Regions from separate parts of the Allobosea sp. LjRoot237 genome, predicted to be linked through region 2. Evidence: predicted binding sites of a transcription regulator. Region 2 holds the regulator's gene; the other holds the start of a gene.

What was found. Region 2 encodes HrcA, which represses chaperone genes, less so after heat shock. Its sites were predicted from a motif close to GTTAGCACTCNCNNNNNGNGAGTGCTAAC; they were not measured.
Region 1: a site for HrcA is predicted at 3,662-3,690, ahead of ACSQ24_RS22485 (co-chaperone GroES). Genes of this name have one in related genera too.

Annotation. Positions count from the first base shown of each region.
Region 1 covers NZ_CAXUQP020000001.1:4,606,376-4,614,041, reverse strand. Annotated here, with positions in the region: partial or broken gene ACSQ24_RS22500 (magnesium chelatase domain-containing protein) at 17-674, shown strand; gene ACSQ24_RS22495 (hypothetical protein) at 1,094-1,576, opposite strand; gene groL (chaperonin GroEL) at 1,619-3,241, opposite strand; gene ACSQ24_RS22485 (co-chaperone GroES) at 3,292-3,609, opposite strand; gene ACSQ24_RS22480 (class I mannose-6-phosphate isomerase) at 4,294-5,253, shown strand; gene ACSQ24_RS22475 (glycosyltransferase family 4 protein) at 5,250-7,532, shown strand; gene ACSQ24_RS22470 (glycoside hydrolase family 130 protein) at 7,570-7,666, shown strand, end outside.
Region 2 covers NZ_CAXUQP020000001.1:5,491,715-5,499,380, forward strand. Annotated here, with positions in the region: gene dnaN (DNA polymerase III subunit beta) at 1-524, shown strand, start outside; gene recF (DNA replication/repair protein RecF) at 538-1,665, shown strand; gene ACSQ24_RS26640 (methyl-accepting chemotaxis protein) at 1,737-3,056, shown strand; gene ACSQ24_RS26645 (LysE family translocator) at 3,144-3,758, shown strand; gene ACSQ24_RS26650 (cupin domain-containing protein) at 3,760-4,113, shown strand; gene ACSQ24_RS26655 (ankyrin repeat domain-containing protein) at 4,125-4,781, opposite strand; gene hrcA (heat-inducible transcriptional repressor HrcA) at 4,778-5,860, opposite strand; gene rph (ribonuclease PH) at 5,997-6,713, shown strand; gene rdgB (RdgB/HAM1 family non-canonical purine NTP pyrophosphatase) at 6,718-7,365, shown strand; gene hemW (radical SAM family heme chaperone HemW) at 7,362-7,666, shown strand, end outside.

The sequences.
Region 1 (7,666 bases), 890 kb from region 2:
GCTGGGGTGGGCTTGGATGGTGACGCGGGTCGCGACGGTGGCGTTCGAGGGCATCGAGGCACGCGCCGTCGATGTCCAGGTTCAGGTCACGCCGGGCGGCGTCGCCTTCATTCTGGTCGGCCTGCCTGACAAGGCGGTCGGCGAGAGCAAGGAGCGGGTCCGTGCCGCGCTGATCGCCTCGGGGCTGGCGCTGCCGGCCAAGCGCATCACCGTCAACCTCGCCCCTGCCGACCTGCCGAAGGAAGGCAGTCATTACGATCTGCCGATCGCGCTCGGCGTCATGGCGGCGATCGGCGCGATCCCGGCCGATGCGCTGGCCGGCTACACCGTGCTCGGTGAGCTCGCCCTTGATGGCTCGATAACGCCTGTCGCCGGGGTGCTGCCGGCGGCGATCGCGGCCTATGCAAGAGGGCAGGGGCTGATCTGCCCGGCGGCGAGCGGCCCGGAAGCGGCCTGGGCGGCTGGTGATCTCGATATCCTCGCGCCGCGCTCGCTGATCCAGCTCGCCAATCATTTCAAGGGCACGCAGGTGATGGCACGCCCCGAGCCCGCCGTCGCCCGTCAAAGCGGGTTGCTGCCTGACTTACGCGAGATCAAGGGCCAGGAGAGCGCCAAGCGCGTGCTCGAGATCGCCGCCGCCGGCGGCCACAACCTCCTCATGAACGGACCTATTAATCCTCAGCGCGAGCAAGGACGCAAGCCCTCGTTTTCGTTGAGACGTTTGCCGCGCGCAAGGAATGAAGGCGCCGTACTTCATCCTGGAGGCGGTGCTTTCGTGTCGAAATCGTACTCGCTAAGGAGCTGGAATCCCGGCACCAGGAAGCGCCAAGCGGAGCTAGTGGCCCCTTCCTGACGTTCGGAACGTCCGCTTCACGGCAACTCACAGCGCATGAACTTGGCCCTGCGCCGCGGGCTCGGATGGTGTCACGCCTTCGGCGATGGCGACGCGATGACCACACTCACCCTCGGCCACAGCAACCGTTCTCGGTCACGGGCGTGCCGACCGCCGGGACCGCCCGCCTCGGTCGGGGCCGGCCGCAGACGGTACAAGCACGCTCCGGAGATCCGGAGCGCGCAATCCCGGGAGAGATTCTCAGGTGGCGAGCGTAGCAGCACAACCTTCGACCGCGCGTCGATCGGGCGAGGTCTGCCCGGGCATGGTGGCCCAGCCGCCGGCCTCGACGAACTGGCGCTGCTTGTAGCCGTCACCTAGAGCCTTGAGTTCGACGAGCTTCGCAGTCGCCTGCGGGGCCGCATTGAAGCGCTGGACGCAGATAGCCGACGCCAGTTCTCCTCTCGCGGCATCGCCTGCGGAGGTCGCGGCCATGCGCGAAGTTCCACCCGTCACCCAGCCGCCCCAGTTGAAGCCAACGATCATCGTGGCCGCTTCTGCGGCGATGCAGGCCCATACCAGGATCGTTTTCGAGGGCTGGTAGTTTTCGAAACTCTGGATGTCGCGCCGGCGCTCTGCATGGCCATTGGAAATTCTCGCTGTCGATTGCCGCCGGCGCGCTTTCCGTTCAGCCAGAATCGGCTGAACGACAAGAATTCGCGCCAATGCAATATGTTGGAGCATGATCCGCCCGGCCGGATGGCCGCGCGGCCCGGGTGCGGTTGTTCAGTATCCCATCGAGCCATTGCCCGCCGCGGCGGAGTCCGGCGTGGCTGCGGTTGCGATCATCGCTTCGGCGGTGATCAGAAGCGCCGCGATCGAGCCGGCATCCTGCAAGGCGGTCCGCACGACCTTGGCGGGATCGACGATCCCGGCTTCGAACATGTCGACATAGGCCTCCGTCTGCGCGTCGAAGCCCAGATTGTGATCCTTGCTGTCGATGAGCTTCCCCACGACGATCGAGCCTTCGACGCCGGCGTTCTCCGCGATCTGCCTGATCGGGGCTTCGAGCGCCCTGAGCACGATCGAGATGCCGGCCTTCACATCGGCATTGGCGCCCGTCAATGCGGCCAGCACGGTCCTGGCGCGCAGCAACGCGACGCCGCCTCCGGGAACGATGCCCTCTTCCACGGCCGCGCGGGTCGCGTTCAGGGCGTCGTCGACGCGGTCCTTCTTCTCCTTGACCTCGACCTCGGTCGCGCCGCCGACGCGGATCACCGCGACGCCGCCGGTGAGCTTGGCCAGGCGCTCCTGCAGCTTCTCGCGATCATAGTCCGAGGAGGTCTCCTCGATCTGCGCCTTGATCTGGCCGACGCGCACCGCGATCGCCGCCTTGTCGCCTGCGCCGTCGATGATGGTCGTCGTGTCCTTTTCAATCACCACCCGCTTGGTTCGCCCGAGCATGTCGAGCGTCACGTTCTCCAGCTTGATACCGAGATCCTCCGAGATCATCTGGCCGGCGGTCAGGATCGCGATATCCTCGAGCATGGCCTTGCGGCGGTCGCCGAAGCCTGGCGCCTTGACGGCCGCGACCTTGAGGCCGCCGCGGAGCTTGTTGACGACGAGGGTGGCGAGCGCCTCGCCTTCGACATCCTCCGAGATGATCAGGAGGGGCTTGCCGGTCTGCACGACGGCTTCGAGGATCGGCAGGATTGCCTGCAAACCGCCGAGCTTCTTCTCGTGGACAAGGATATAGGGATCCTCCAGCTCCACGCGCATCTTCTCGGCATTGGTGATGAAATAGGGGGAGAGATAGCCGCGGTCGAACTGCATGCCCTCGACGACGTCGAGCTCGGTCTCGGCGGTTTTGGCTTCCTCGACCGTGATGACACCGGCATTGCCGACCTTGTCCATCGCCTTGGCGATCATCTTGCCGACAGCGGCATCGCCATTGGCGGCGATGGTGCCGACCTGGGCGATTTCGCCGGACGTCTTGACCTTGCTGGCGCGTGTTCGGATTTCCTTGATCACGGCGGTCACAGCGAGGTCGATGCCGCGCTTCAGATCCATCGGGTTCATGCCGGCGGCGACGAGCTTGGCGCCCTCGCGCAGGATGGCAGCGGCGAGGACCGTCGCCGTCGTGGTGCCGTCGCCGGCCAGGTCGTTGGTCTTCGACGCCACCTCGCGCACCATCTGGGCGCCCATGTTCTCGAACTTGTCGGAAAGCTCGATCTCCTTGGCGACGGTGATGCCGTCCTTGGTGATGCGCGGCGCGCCGTAGGACCTGTCGATGATGACATTGCGGCCCTTGGGTCCGAGCGTGACCTTGACGGCATTGTTGAGCAGCTCGACGCCGCGCAGCATTCGATCGCGCGCATCGGTGGAGAATTTGATTTCCTTGGCAGACATGATGTTTGTCCAGTTCGGTCGTGCGGTTGCAGGGGTCGGAGGTCGGCCGGTCAGGCGGCTTTCTGCAGGTCCGCTCCCTTCGGCTCGACGATGCCCATGATGTCGGCCTCCTTCACGATCAGAAGGTCCTCGCCATTGATCTTGACCTCTGTGCCGGACCATTTGCCGAACAGCACGCGATCGCCGGCCTTGACGCTGAGCGGGAGCAACTTGCCGCTCTCGTCGCGATTGCCGGGGCCTGCGGCCACGACCTCGCCTTCCTGGGGCTTTTCCCTGGCGGTGTCAGGAATGATGATCCCGCCCCGGGATTCGAGATCGCCTTCCGCAGGTCGAATGACGACGCGGCCATGGAATGGACGGAATTCCATCGGGTTCTTTCTGCGGCCGGCGCAAGGGCGGCCACGCCATTCATATAGCCCCTTTGGCACTCGAATGACAGGAGTGCCAAAAATAATTCTCGAGCTTCCGAAAATTGTCGAAAATAAAACTGTCGCTACTTGACGTGTTTATGTCCATTGTATCTTGAGATTAACTCCCGGCCATGGTCTCGATGTCCGCAAATAAATCGCTTTTCTAGCTTGCGACATAATAAACTCGACCATGAGCCTTGTCTGAAAACCGATCATTCTCATGTGTGGGGCTGACGATTTGGCTAATTTGGCGTTCGCGGCACCCGATGGTCGCGGAGCTTCGATGATTGCCGGCTAGGCCAAAATCACCCAGTTCCGGACAGCGAATGCCTGGCGACGCTCAGGTGCCCCTTGCTCCGTTCGAGCCTGGAATGAATCGCGATGCCGACGACGGCACCGCGGTGGCCACAGTGCCGGTAGGCCTCTTCGACCACTGGGCGATCTTGCCCTTCGCGCCTCACTGCTGGCTCCGCCCCCCGAAGCCCGCTCTGGCGAAGGACCGAGCTTCGGGCGCTCCGACAAGCGCAACGCCCTGCGCCGCGCTTCCCCTCGACACGCTTGCCGTCGCGGGCCTTCGCCGACCGCTGCAGCGCCGTTCGACAACCCGTCGAGCTTGCTGGCTGAGCGAATCTGGAGCACGACATGGCCCTCGAACCGGCTCGCCTGCAGGTCATGCCCAAGCCCTGGGGCTCGACCGATCTCCTGCCCTGGAACAGGGCCGACCATGACGGCGCCGCTATCGGCGAAATCTGGTTCCAGCGCCGCGATCCGCATGCGCCCGAGCCCGTGCTGCTGCTCAAACTGCTATTCACGCGTGAAACGCTGTCGATCCAGGTGCATCCGGACGACGACGCTGCGCGCGCCATGGGGCTGCCGCGTGGCAAGACCGAAGCCTGGTACGTGCTTTCCGCCGAGCCGGGCGCCAGGGTCGGCGTCGGCCTGCAATCGGCGCTCACGGAGGCGCAGCTGCGGGCCGCGATCGCCGATGGTTCGATCGCCGAGCAGATCGGCTGGCGAAAGGCCGCCAAGGGAGACGTCATCTTCGTGCCGGCGGGAACGATCCACGCGATCGGCCCCGGCCTCGTACTCGCCGAAATCCAGCAGCGCAGCGATACGACCTTCCGCCTGTTCGACCACGGCCGCGACCGCGAGCTCCATATCGAGTCCGGCGTCGCCGCCGCCCATGCCGGGCCGGCCGCGGAGCAGGTGCCGCCGCAGCGGCTGAGCAATGCCAGAACCCTGCTTTTGGCGAGCCCGTTCTTCGCTCTCGAACGGTTCGAGCTGGCTCCGGGCTCGCTGTGGGATCTGCGAGCCGGGCCGGAGACCTGGCTGATCGTGATCGCCGGCGAGGGGCGGCTCGGTCCTTTGCGGATCGGCATCGGCGAGGGCTGTTTCATGCAGGCCGAGATCATGCGCATCGCCGCCGGGCAGGCCGGGCTGACCTGCCTGGTCGCCTACGATGCCACCATGCCGAGCAGCGACCTGCTCCGCCCCCTTGCCGCCAACGATGCGATCGCTCTCCCCGGCACCGCCGCTCGCCGGCGCCCGCTGCTCGCCGCGACGGCGGGTGCGCCAATTTCCTTTGCAGAGGCAAGACCATGAACCCGCCCCACCGTATCGCCTTCATCGGCAACTCGCTGCCGCGCCGCTGTGGCATCGCGACCTTCACCACGGACCTGCAGCAGGCGGTCGCCGCATCGGACCCCGATCTGGCAACCTCCATCGTGGCGATGAACGATGGCGACGGTTACAACTATCCAAGCACCGTCGGTTTCCAGATCTACGAAGACCGGATCCAGGATTATGCGCGCGCTGCCGATTTCCTGAATAACGGCCAGTTCGACGTCGTCTCGCTGCAGCACGAATTTGGCATCTTCGGCGGTGAAGCGGGTGTGCATGTCACAGGATTGCTGTCACGCCTGACGATGCCGGTCGTCACCACGCTCCACACCGTCTTGTCGGAGCCAAGCCCGGCACAGCGCAGCGTCATGGAGCGGATTGTCGATGCCTCCTCCCGGGTCGTCGTCATGGCCGAAAAAGGGCGCGACCTGCTGCGCACGATCTACCGGCTTCCCGCCGACAAGATCGAGGTGATCGCGCACGGCATTCCCGATTTCGCCTTTGTCGAACCGGACGATGCCAAGGCCAGGCACGGTTTCGCCGGCCGCTCGGTCATCCTGACCTTCGGCCTGCTGTCGCCCAACAAGGGCATCGAGGTGATGATCGATGCGATGCCGTCGATCCTGAGACGCCGGCCCGATGCCGTCTACGTCGTCCTGGGTGCAACGCACCCTCATCTCGTCCGCGAGCAGGGCGAAGCCTATCGCATCGGCTTGCAGAAGCGTGTCCACGAGCTCGGTATCGAGGATCATGTCGTCTTCCTCGACCAGTTCGTCGATCGCCAGACGCTGCTCGGCTTCATCTCCATGTGCGACGTCTACGTCACGCCTTATCTCAAAGAGGCGCAGATGACCTCGGGCACGCTGGCCTACAGCTTCGGGCTCGGAAAGGCGGTCGTCTCGACGCCCTATTGGCATGCCCAGGAACTGCTTGCCGACGGCCGCGGCGTCCTGGTGCCGTTCGGCGACATCGTCGCGACCGGCAACGAGATCGCAGCCTTGCTGACCGATGCCGAGCGGCGGCAGGCCATGCGCCGGCGCGCCTATGCCAGCAGCCGCTCGATGACCTGGGAGCAGACCGCAAAGCGCTATCTCGCCACCTTCGAGACGGCGCGCCGCGGCCGCGTGCTGAGCGTGGTCGCCGGACCGGCGCAGGCAAGGCCATTCCTCCAGCCTTCCGCGCCGCCGGAGCTGCGCACCGAGCATCTCCATTGCATGTGCGACGATACCGGCCTGTTCCAGCATGCGGTTCATTCCGTGCCCGATCGCACGCATGGCTACTGCGTCGACGATAATGCCCGCGCACTGTTGCTCTCCTGCGCTCTCGGCGGAGCCGGCGAGCAACGCTTGCCCGAGCCGCTGACGGCGCGCTTCGCGTCCTTCGTCCAGCACGCCTGGAATCCGCAGGCGCAGCGCTTCCGCAATTTCATGAGCTTCGATCGACGCTGGCTCGAGGAGGTCGGCTCGGAAGACAGCCACGGCCGCACGCTCTGGGCTCTCGGAGAGTGCGCGCGCAGCGACACCAGCCCATCGCGGCGGCGCTGGGCGACTGCGCTGTTCGCCGAAGCCCTGCCTGTGATGGAGAGCTTCAGCTCGCCCCGTGCCTGGAGTTTTGCGCTGCTCGGCCTGGACGCCTACTGCGCCGTGGTCGCGGCGCCGTCCTCGACCATCCGGCTGCGCTCCCTGCTGGCGGACCGCCTGCTTGGTCTGTTGTCGACGGTCGAGACGCCGGATTGGGTCTGGTTCGAGGAAGGTCTCTCCTACGATAACGCCCGGCTGCCCCAGGCACTGATCGCCACCGGGCTTTCGATGCAGGCTCCCGCCTATGTCGAGGCCGGCCTGCGCTCGCTGCGCTGGCTCGTCGAGGTGCAGAGCACACCTGCCGGCCTGTTCAGGCCGGTCGGCTCCGACAGCTTCAGCGACAGGCTCAGCCCGCCGAAGGCATTCGACCAACAACCGCTGGAAGCTACGGCAACCATCTCGGCCTGCCTCGCCGCCTGGCGCGCCGATGGCGACGTGCAATGGCGGGCGGAGGCGGTGCGCGCATTCGCCTGGTTCATGGGCGACAACGATCTGTCGACCCCGCTGGTCGATCTGGATACCGGCGCCTGTCGCGACGGCCTGCACCGCGATCGGCCCAATGAGAACCGCGGCGGCGAATCCGTGGTATCCTACCTTCTCAGCCTCGCCGAGATTCGCCAGCTGTCCCGCATGAGCGGGGACCGCCCGAAACTGGCGCCGCTTCGGGTCTTGCACGCCTGAGCCTTCGGCGATCCGCACAAACCGACTTGGGGGCGACGTGTCGCAAGCCACCTTCCTGAACCGGCAGGCCTTGCACCTGTACCCGGATCCCGCCCGGGTCGTGGTGCGCCGCTTCGGGCCCTCGCCCGATCCGC
Region 2 (7,666 bases):
TGATCGTGCCGCGCAAGGCCGTGGCCGAGATCCAGAAGTTGCTGGAGGACGGCGAGAGCGAGGTTCAGGTCGAGCTCTCGGCCACCAAGATCCGTGTCGCCACGGCCGAGGTCGTGCTGACCTCGAAGCTGATCGACGGCACCTTCCCCGACTACCAGCGCGTCATCCCATCCGGCAACGACAAGCTGCTCACCGTCGACAGGGGCGATTTCGCGGCCTCCGTCGATCGCGTCTCGACGATCTCGTCCGAGCGCGGCCGTGCCGTGAAGCTCTCCATGGCCGATGGCCGCATGACGCTTTCGGTGACCAACCCCGATTCCGGCTCGGCGACCGAGGAGATCGAGGTCGATTACGATGCCGGCCCGCTCGATATCGGCTTCAACGCGCGCTACCTGATGGACATCGCCGCCCAGCTCGACGGCGACACCGCCCTGCTCAAGCTTGCCGATCCGGGTTCGCCGACGGTGATCCAGGACCGCGAAGGCGCTTCGGCCCTCTATGTGCTGATGCCGATGCGGGTCTGATCCGTTTGCCGTCTTGACCGCGGTCGCCCACCTCACGCTGCAGAATTTCCGCTCCTATCCGGCCCTCGATCTGGCGATCGAGGGCCGGCTCGTTGCGCTGTGCGGCGAGAACGGCGCCGGCAAGACCAATCTCCTCGAAGCGCTGTCGCTGTTCGCTCCCGGCCGCGGCCTCCGACGCTCCGATCTTTTGGAGATGGCGCGCCAGCCCGGCGATGGCGGCTTTGCCGTCTCGATCGCGCTGGCCGATGACGGAGCAAGGCTCGGGATCGGGCTGGAGCCGCCGGATGCCGAGGGGCGGCGGGCACGGATCGCCCGCATCGACGGTGTCTCGGCCGGCTCGGCACTCGCCTTCAGCGATTATTTGCGCCTGGTCTGGCTGACGCCCGATCTCGACGGGCTCTTCCGCGGCTCCGCCGGCGAGCGCCGCCGTTTCCTCGACCGGCTGGTGCTCGCGGTCGATCCCGGCCATGGCACGCGCTCGAACGCGCTCGAAAAGGCGCTGCGTTCGCGCAATCGCATCCTCGAGGAGAGCCCGCACCAGCAGCGCTGGCTCGACGCGGTCGAGCGCGAGATCGCCGAGCTTGGCGTCGCCGTCGCCGCCGCGAGGGCGGAGACGGTGGCGCGGCTCTCCGCCATCATCGCCCAGACCGGGGACGACGCCTCGCCCTTCCCGCAGGCCGATATCGCGCTGGAGGGCGAGATCGACGCCCTGGTCGCGAGCCTGCCGGCGCTCGATGCCGAGGATCGTTATCGCGAATTGCTGGCTGGGATGCGCCCGCGCGACAAGGCGGCCGGACGTACGCTCACCGGGCCGCAGGCTTCCGACCTCGCCGTACGCCATGCGGCCAAGGACATCCCGGCCGGACAGGGCTCGACCGGCGAGCAGAAGGCGCTGCTGATCGGGCTCGTGCTCGCCCATGCGCGTCTCGTCGCGACGATGAGCGACCTGCCGCCGCTCGTCCTGCTCGACGAGGTCGCAGCGCATCTCGACCCGCGTCGGCGCGCGGCGCTCTATGGAACGCTGTCCGAGCTCGGCTGCCAGGTCTGGATGACCGGCGCCGATCCGGCCCTGTTCGGCGATCTTCCTGATGGGGCGCAGCGCTTCCTGGTCACGCCGGGCGAGGTCCGGCAAGCGTCCTAGCGAAAGCGGCTCGCAGCGGCGGAGCCTTCAGGTTTGAAGGCGGTTAACCATTTTGAGCGACGCTCCCGGTGATGCATCCCTCGCAACCGTCCTTCACGGAGGCTGAAGCTGCGATCGCCAGCCGCCTGCTGACGATCCTGGAGCCGCATTTCGACGCCTCGGTGCGCAAGCTCTATGTGAAGACCTTCGGCCGCGACCTCGACCAGCTCGACATCTTCGCCGACGAGCAGCTGAAATATCGCAAACTGTTCAAGCTCGAATTCGATGAGCGCTACCGGCTGGCGAAGCTGCGCATCGTCGCTCGTGCGAATGATCGCGACATCCTGCTCGCCGACTATCCGCAGTTCTTCATCGAGGACTTCTCGAATTTCCTCGCTGTCCTGGTCGCATGCTGGAAGCGGCGCTGGGGACCGGTCGACGTGGCGCTGCGCGTGTTCACCAAGATCATGCTGACCGACATCTCCTACTCGCTCGCCTGTTTCGACGAGGCGCTCGAAAGTGACGTCAACGACCGCCTCGGCGCGCTCGAAAACGCCTTTCGCGACGGCATCGCCGAACGCATCTCGACGATCGAGGCCAGCATGGGAGACGTCGCCGGGTTTTCCGGCCAGCTCTCGACCAAAGCCGGCGCGACGCTGTCGGCTCTCGCGGGTACGCAGGAGCGGCCGGAACAGGTCGCCGCCTCTGTCGCCGAGATCGTTGCGGCGACGCGGCAATTCGAGCTCGCCAGCGCACGTATCTCGCAGGAAACGGCCGGCTCGAGCCGCGCCACGCAAGCGGCAAACGCCGAATGCCACGCGATCACCGACAGCGTCGCCCTGCTGCAACAGGCGAGCGACCGCATCGGCAACCTGGTCGAACTGATCCGCAGCCTAGCCGCGCAGACCAACCTGCTGGCGCTGAACGCAACCATCGAGGCGGCTCGCGCCGGCGAGGCGGGCAAGGGCTTCGCCGTTGTCGCAGCCGAGGTCAAGTCGCTTGCCACTGCGACCAACAACGCGACCGAGACCATCCGTCAAGGCGTCGGCGAGGTCGTCGATGCCGGACACGCCATCGGAGAAGCGGTGCGCGGGCTCGGAGAGACCATGCAGACACTGCAGGACAGTGCCGGCGTCGTTGCCGAGTCCGTTGCGGGACAAGCCAGCCATATCCGCTCGATCGCCCAGCGGGCGGAAAGCTCGTCTTCGGGCGTCGACGCCATCGCGCGCCATGCCGCGCTCGTCGAGGGACTTGCCAGCGAAGCTGCTGCACTCGCCCGGCAGGTTGACGACCGGGTCCGAGCGACCTCGTCGCAATCGAAGGCGCTGGAACAGTCGATCGGCGACTTCGTCGGCTCCGTCGCGAAGGCACGCGCCGAGAGGCGCCGCGGTCGCATCCGCCAGACAGGTTGATCCCTCCCATCACGCATGGCGATGGGACACGTCCGCCGCAGGCTGCTAGTCTGAGCCCAACAAGCCGACATGAGGGAGCAGCGCCCGATGGATCTCGCCGGACTTCTGGTTTTCGCCGGTGTCTATTTTCTCGCCGTCGCCTCGCCCGGCCCCGGCATCGCCGCGATCGTGGCGCGCTCACTCTCGACCGGATTCCGGCGGGCCGTGCCTTTCGTGCTCGGCATCGCAGCCGGCGATCTGGTCTGGCTGAGCTTCTCGGCACTCGGCCTGTCCGTGCTGATGCAGAACTTCCATGGCCTGTTCCTGGTCATCAAGTACGCGGGCTGCGCCTATCTGGTCTATCTCGCCTGGAAGCTCTGGACCGCGCCAGTGGAGAGCCTGGAGCACCAGCCGGCGATGCGTGGCGAGGGCGTCCGCCTCTTCCTCGGCGGCGTCGCGCTGACGCTCGGCAACCCCAAGGTGATGGTGTTCTTCGTCTCGATCCTGCCGCTGATCGTCGACCTGCAGGCGATCACGCCGCTCGCCTTCGTCGAGGTCGCCGTGCTGACCATGCTGATCATCAACACCACCCTGCTCGGCTATGCCTTCGCCGCCGACCGGGCGCGGCGGCTGGTGGCGAGCCCACGCACCATGCGCCGGATCAACCGCGTCACCGGCGGCGTGATGGCCGGCGCGGCGGCAGCAATCGCGGCGCGTGGCTGAGATGGCTGACAAGAGCGCAGAGCCCCGCGCCATTCGCCGCGAGGACTGGTCCGAGACACCCGGCGAATGGCATGGCGAGGTGCAGGGCTTCGGCGGCGAGGTCTCGCTGATCTTCGTTAGGGCCGAGCCGGGCAAGGGACCGCGGCTGCACAGCCATCCCTATCCCGAGACCTTCATCGTGCGCGCCGGACGAGCGCTCTACACGATCGGCGAGGAGGAGATAGAAGCTGGCCCCGGACAGATCCTGGTCGTGCCGGCCGGCGTGCCGCACAAATTCCGCAGCCTCGGGCCGGAGACGCTCGAATCCGTCGACATCCACCCCCGCGAGCGCTTCGCCACCGACTGGCTGGAGTAGGCCGGCCGGCCTCAGCGCCCGCCGGCGGCTGCGATCAGCTTCGCGACTTCGTTCTGACCGCGCTTGCGGGCGTGCTGGAGCGGGCTGACGCCGTCGCGGTCGGCGAGATTGGGGTTGGCGCCGGCATCGAGCACGAGCCTGGCCACCTCTCGATGGCGCGGGCCGCCATCGCCGAGAATCACGATCTCCAATAGGCAGGTCCAGCCGAGATTGTTGACGTGGTTCACGTCGATGCCGCTGGTCAGCAGCAGCTTCACCGTCTCGACATGGGCGCGCTCGCAGGCGGGGATCAGCGCATTGCCGCCATAGCGGTTGCGCAGCGACAGATCGGGCTTGAGCGGCAGCATCGCCGCGATGATCTCGGTGCGGCCGCTGGCGCCGGCGAGCAGCCAGGGCGTGTCCTGGTTCGCCGACTGGGCGTTCGGGCTGGCGCCTGCGGCGAGCAGTGCCTTGGCAGCGGCGACGTGGTTACCGGCGACGGCGAGCAGGAGCGGCGTCTGCCTCTGGCCGTCGCGCGCTTCGAGATCGGCGCCGGTCGCGATCAGGCGGTTCACAGCAGGAAGATCGCCACGACCGGCCGCTCCGAGCAGCCCGGTCTGTGCCTCACCCACCCCCGTCATCAGCAACACCCCCGCCAGGATCGCGGCGGTGCGCAGCAACCGCCTCATCGCCCGCCATCGAGCAGGCGCCCGACCACCTTGGCGGTATAGTCGACCATCGGCACGATCCGGGCGTAGTTCAATCGCGTCGGGCCGATGATGCCGACGACGCCGACGATGCGCTGGCCGCCGTCGCGGAAGGGCGCCGCGATGATCGACGAGCCCGACATCGAGAACAGATTGTTCTCCGAGCCGATGAAAATGCGTACCCCGTCGCCGGCCTCGGCGCGCGAAAGCAGGTCGATCAATTCGGTCTGGGTCTCCAGATCGGCGAAGAGCAGGCGGATGCGCTCAAGGTCCTCCTGCGCCTTCAGGTCCTCGAGCAGATTGGCCTGGCCGCGCACGATCAGATGCCGGTCGCCCGAGGGGCCGGAGGTGGTCGCGATCCCCGTCTCGACCAGCCGCGCGGTCAATTCGTCGAGTTCGCGCTCCATCTGCACGCGGCTGTCGGCGATCTCGCGCCGGAGCTCATCCAGCGTCTTGCCGACGATGCGGGCATTGAGGAAATTGCCGGCCTCGACCAGCGCCGAAGCCGGCAGGCCCGGCGGCAGCGCCAGGATGCGGTTCTCGACCGTACCGTCATCGGCGACGAGCACGGCGAGCGCCCGGGCGGCATCGAGCCGGACGAACTCGATATGGCGCAGGCGGGCATTGGCCTTGGTGGTGACGACGACGCCGGCGCCGCGCGACAGCCCCGAAAGCAGCGCCGAAGCCTCAGTCAGCGTCTGGTCGAGCGAGCGGTTGCTGGCGGCGGCCCTGATCTGCGCCTCGATGCGGGAGCGCTCGTCCGAGGTCAGATTGCCGACCTCCATCATGCCGTCGACGAAGAAGCGCAGGCCGCGTTCGGTCGGCAGGCGCCCGGCGGAGGTGTGCGGCGCATAGATCAGCCCGGCCATCTCCAGATCGGTCATGACATTGCGCACCGTCGCCGGCGAGAGCGCGATCGGCAGCAGTCGGGCGATGTTGCGCGAGCCGACCGGCTCGCCGGTGTTCAGATAGCCATCGACGATCTGGCGAAAGATCTCGCGCGAGCGCTGGTCGATCTCGACCAGACCGCCGGGCGAATCCGGGCGGGTATGGGCGCTCATCGCCTCGTGAACAGCCTGGTGACCATGCCCTATTGTCCCCGGCGCAGGCGGCCGGATCAAGTCCCATGGCCGGCTCGCCTTGCCGCTCTCCGGTTAAACGCCTACAAGCCGCGAATTCAGAAGACAGGATGGCACGATGAGACCCTCGAAGCGCGCAGCCGACGAGATGCGCAAGGTCACGCTGGAACGTGGCGTGGTCCGCTATGCGGAAGGGTCGTGCATGGTCACCTTCGGCGAGACCAAAGTGCTCTGCGCCGCGACTGTCGAGGAAAAGGGGCCGCCCTGGCTGCGCGGTACCGGCAAGGGCTGGGTCACCGCCGAATACTCGATGCTGCCGCGCGCCACCCATGAGCGCACCCGCCGCGAGGTCACCTCCGGCAAGCCGTCGGGCCGGACGCAGGAGATCCAGCGCCTGGTCGGGCGTTCGCTTCGCGCCGTGGTCGACCTGACCGCGATCGGCGAGCGCCAGATCGTCGTCGATTGCGACGTGCTCCAGGCCGATGGCGGCACCCGCACCGCCTCGATCACCGGCGCCTGGGTCGCATTGCACGATGCGCTGAAATGGATGGAAGGCCGCGGCATGCTCAAGGGCGCCAATCCGCTGAAGGACCATGTCGCGGCGATCTCCTGCGGCATCGTCGCCGGCAACCCGGTGATCGATCTCGACTATGTCGAGGATTCCGGCGCGCAGACCGACGCGAACTTCGTCATCACCGGCTCTGGCGGCCTCGTCGAGGTGCAGGGCACCGCCGAGGGCGCGCCCTTCAGCGAGGATGAGCTGATGGCGCTACTCAAACTCGCCAAGGGCGGCGTCACCAAGCTGGTCGCGCTGCAGAAGGCGACGGTAGCCTGACGTCATGAGCGCGAACCGCCTCCTCACCGGCAAGGTCGTGATCGCGACCCATAACCAGGGCAAATTGCGCGAGATGCGCGAGCTTCTGGCGCCCTATGGCGTCGAGCTGGTCTCGGCCGGCGAGCTTGGCTTGCCCGAGCCCGAGGAGAACGGCCACATGTTCGCTGAGAACGCCGCGATCAAGGCGATCGCGGCAGCGGAAGCCTCCGGCCTGCCGGCGCTCGCCGACGATTCCGGTGTCTGCATCGACGCACTCGATGGCGCGCCCGGCCTGTTCTCGGCCAACTGGGCCGGGCCGGGCAAGGATTTCGCCCCGGCGCTGGCCCGCGTCCAGATGGAGCTCGCCAAGCGCGGCGCGACGACGCCGGAGCAGCGCAAGGCGCATTTCGTCTCGGCCCTGGTGATCGCCTGGCCGGACGGGCATCAGGAGCTGTTCGAGGGCCGCGTCTTCGGCACGATCGTCGAGGCTCCGCGCGGGTTGTCCGGCTTCGGCTACGACCCGATCTTCCAGCCGGCCGGCCATGGGAAGACCTTCGGCGAGATGACGGCGGAAGAGAAGCACGGCATTCCGCAGGACGGCTCGCCCGGCCTGTCGCACCGGGCCCGCGCCTTCCACGTGCTGGCCGCCGCCTGCCTGAGGAAGCCCGCTTGACGATCGCAGCCGCCTTGGCGGGGCGGCCTCGCGTGCCGGCGCATCCGACCGCGGCTGCCGGCTTCGCCGTCTATGTGCATTGGCCGTTCTGCCTGGCCAAATGCCCCTATTGCGACTTCAACTCCCATGTCCGGCACCAGCCACCGGACCAGGCGCGCTACATCGCCGCCTTCCGCCGGGAGATCGCCCAGCGTGCCGAGCTGGCACCGGGACGTACGGTGTCCTCGATCTTCTTCGGCGGCGGCACGCCCTCGCTGATGGAGGGCGCCACGGTCGGCGCGATCCTCGATGCGATCGGCGA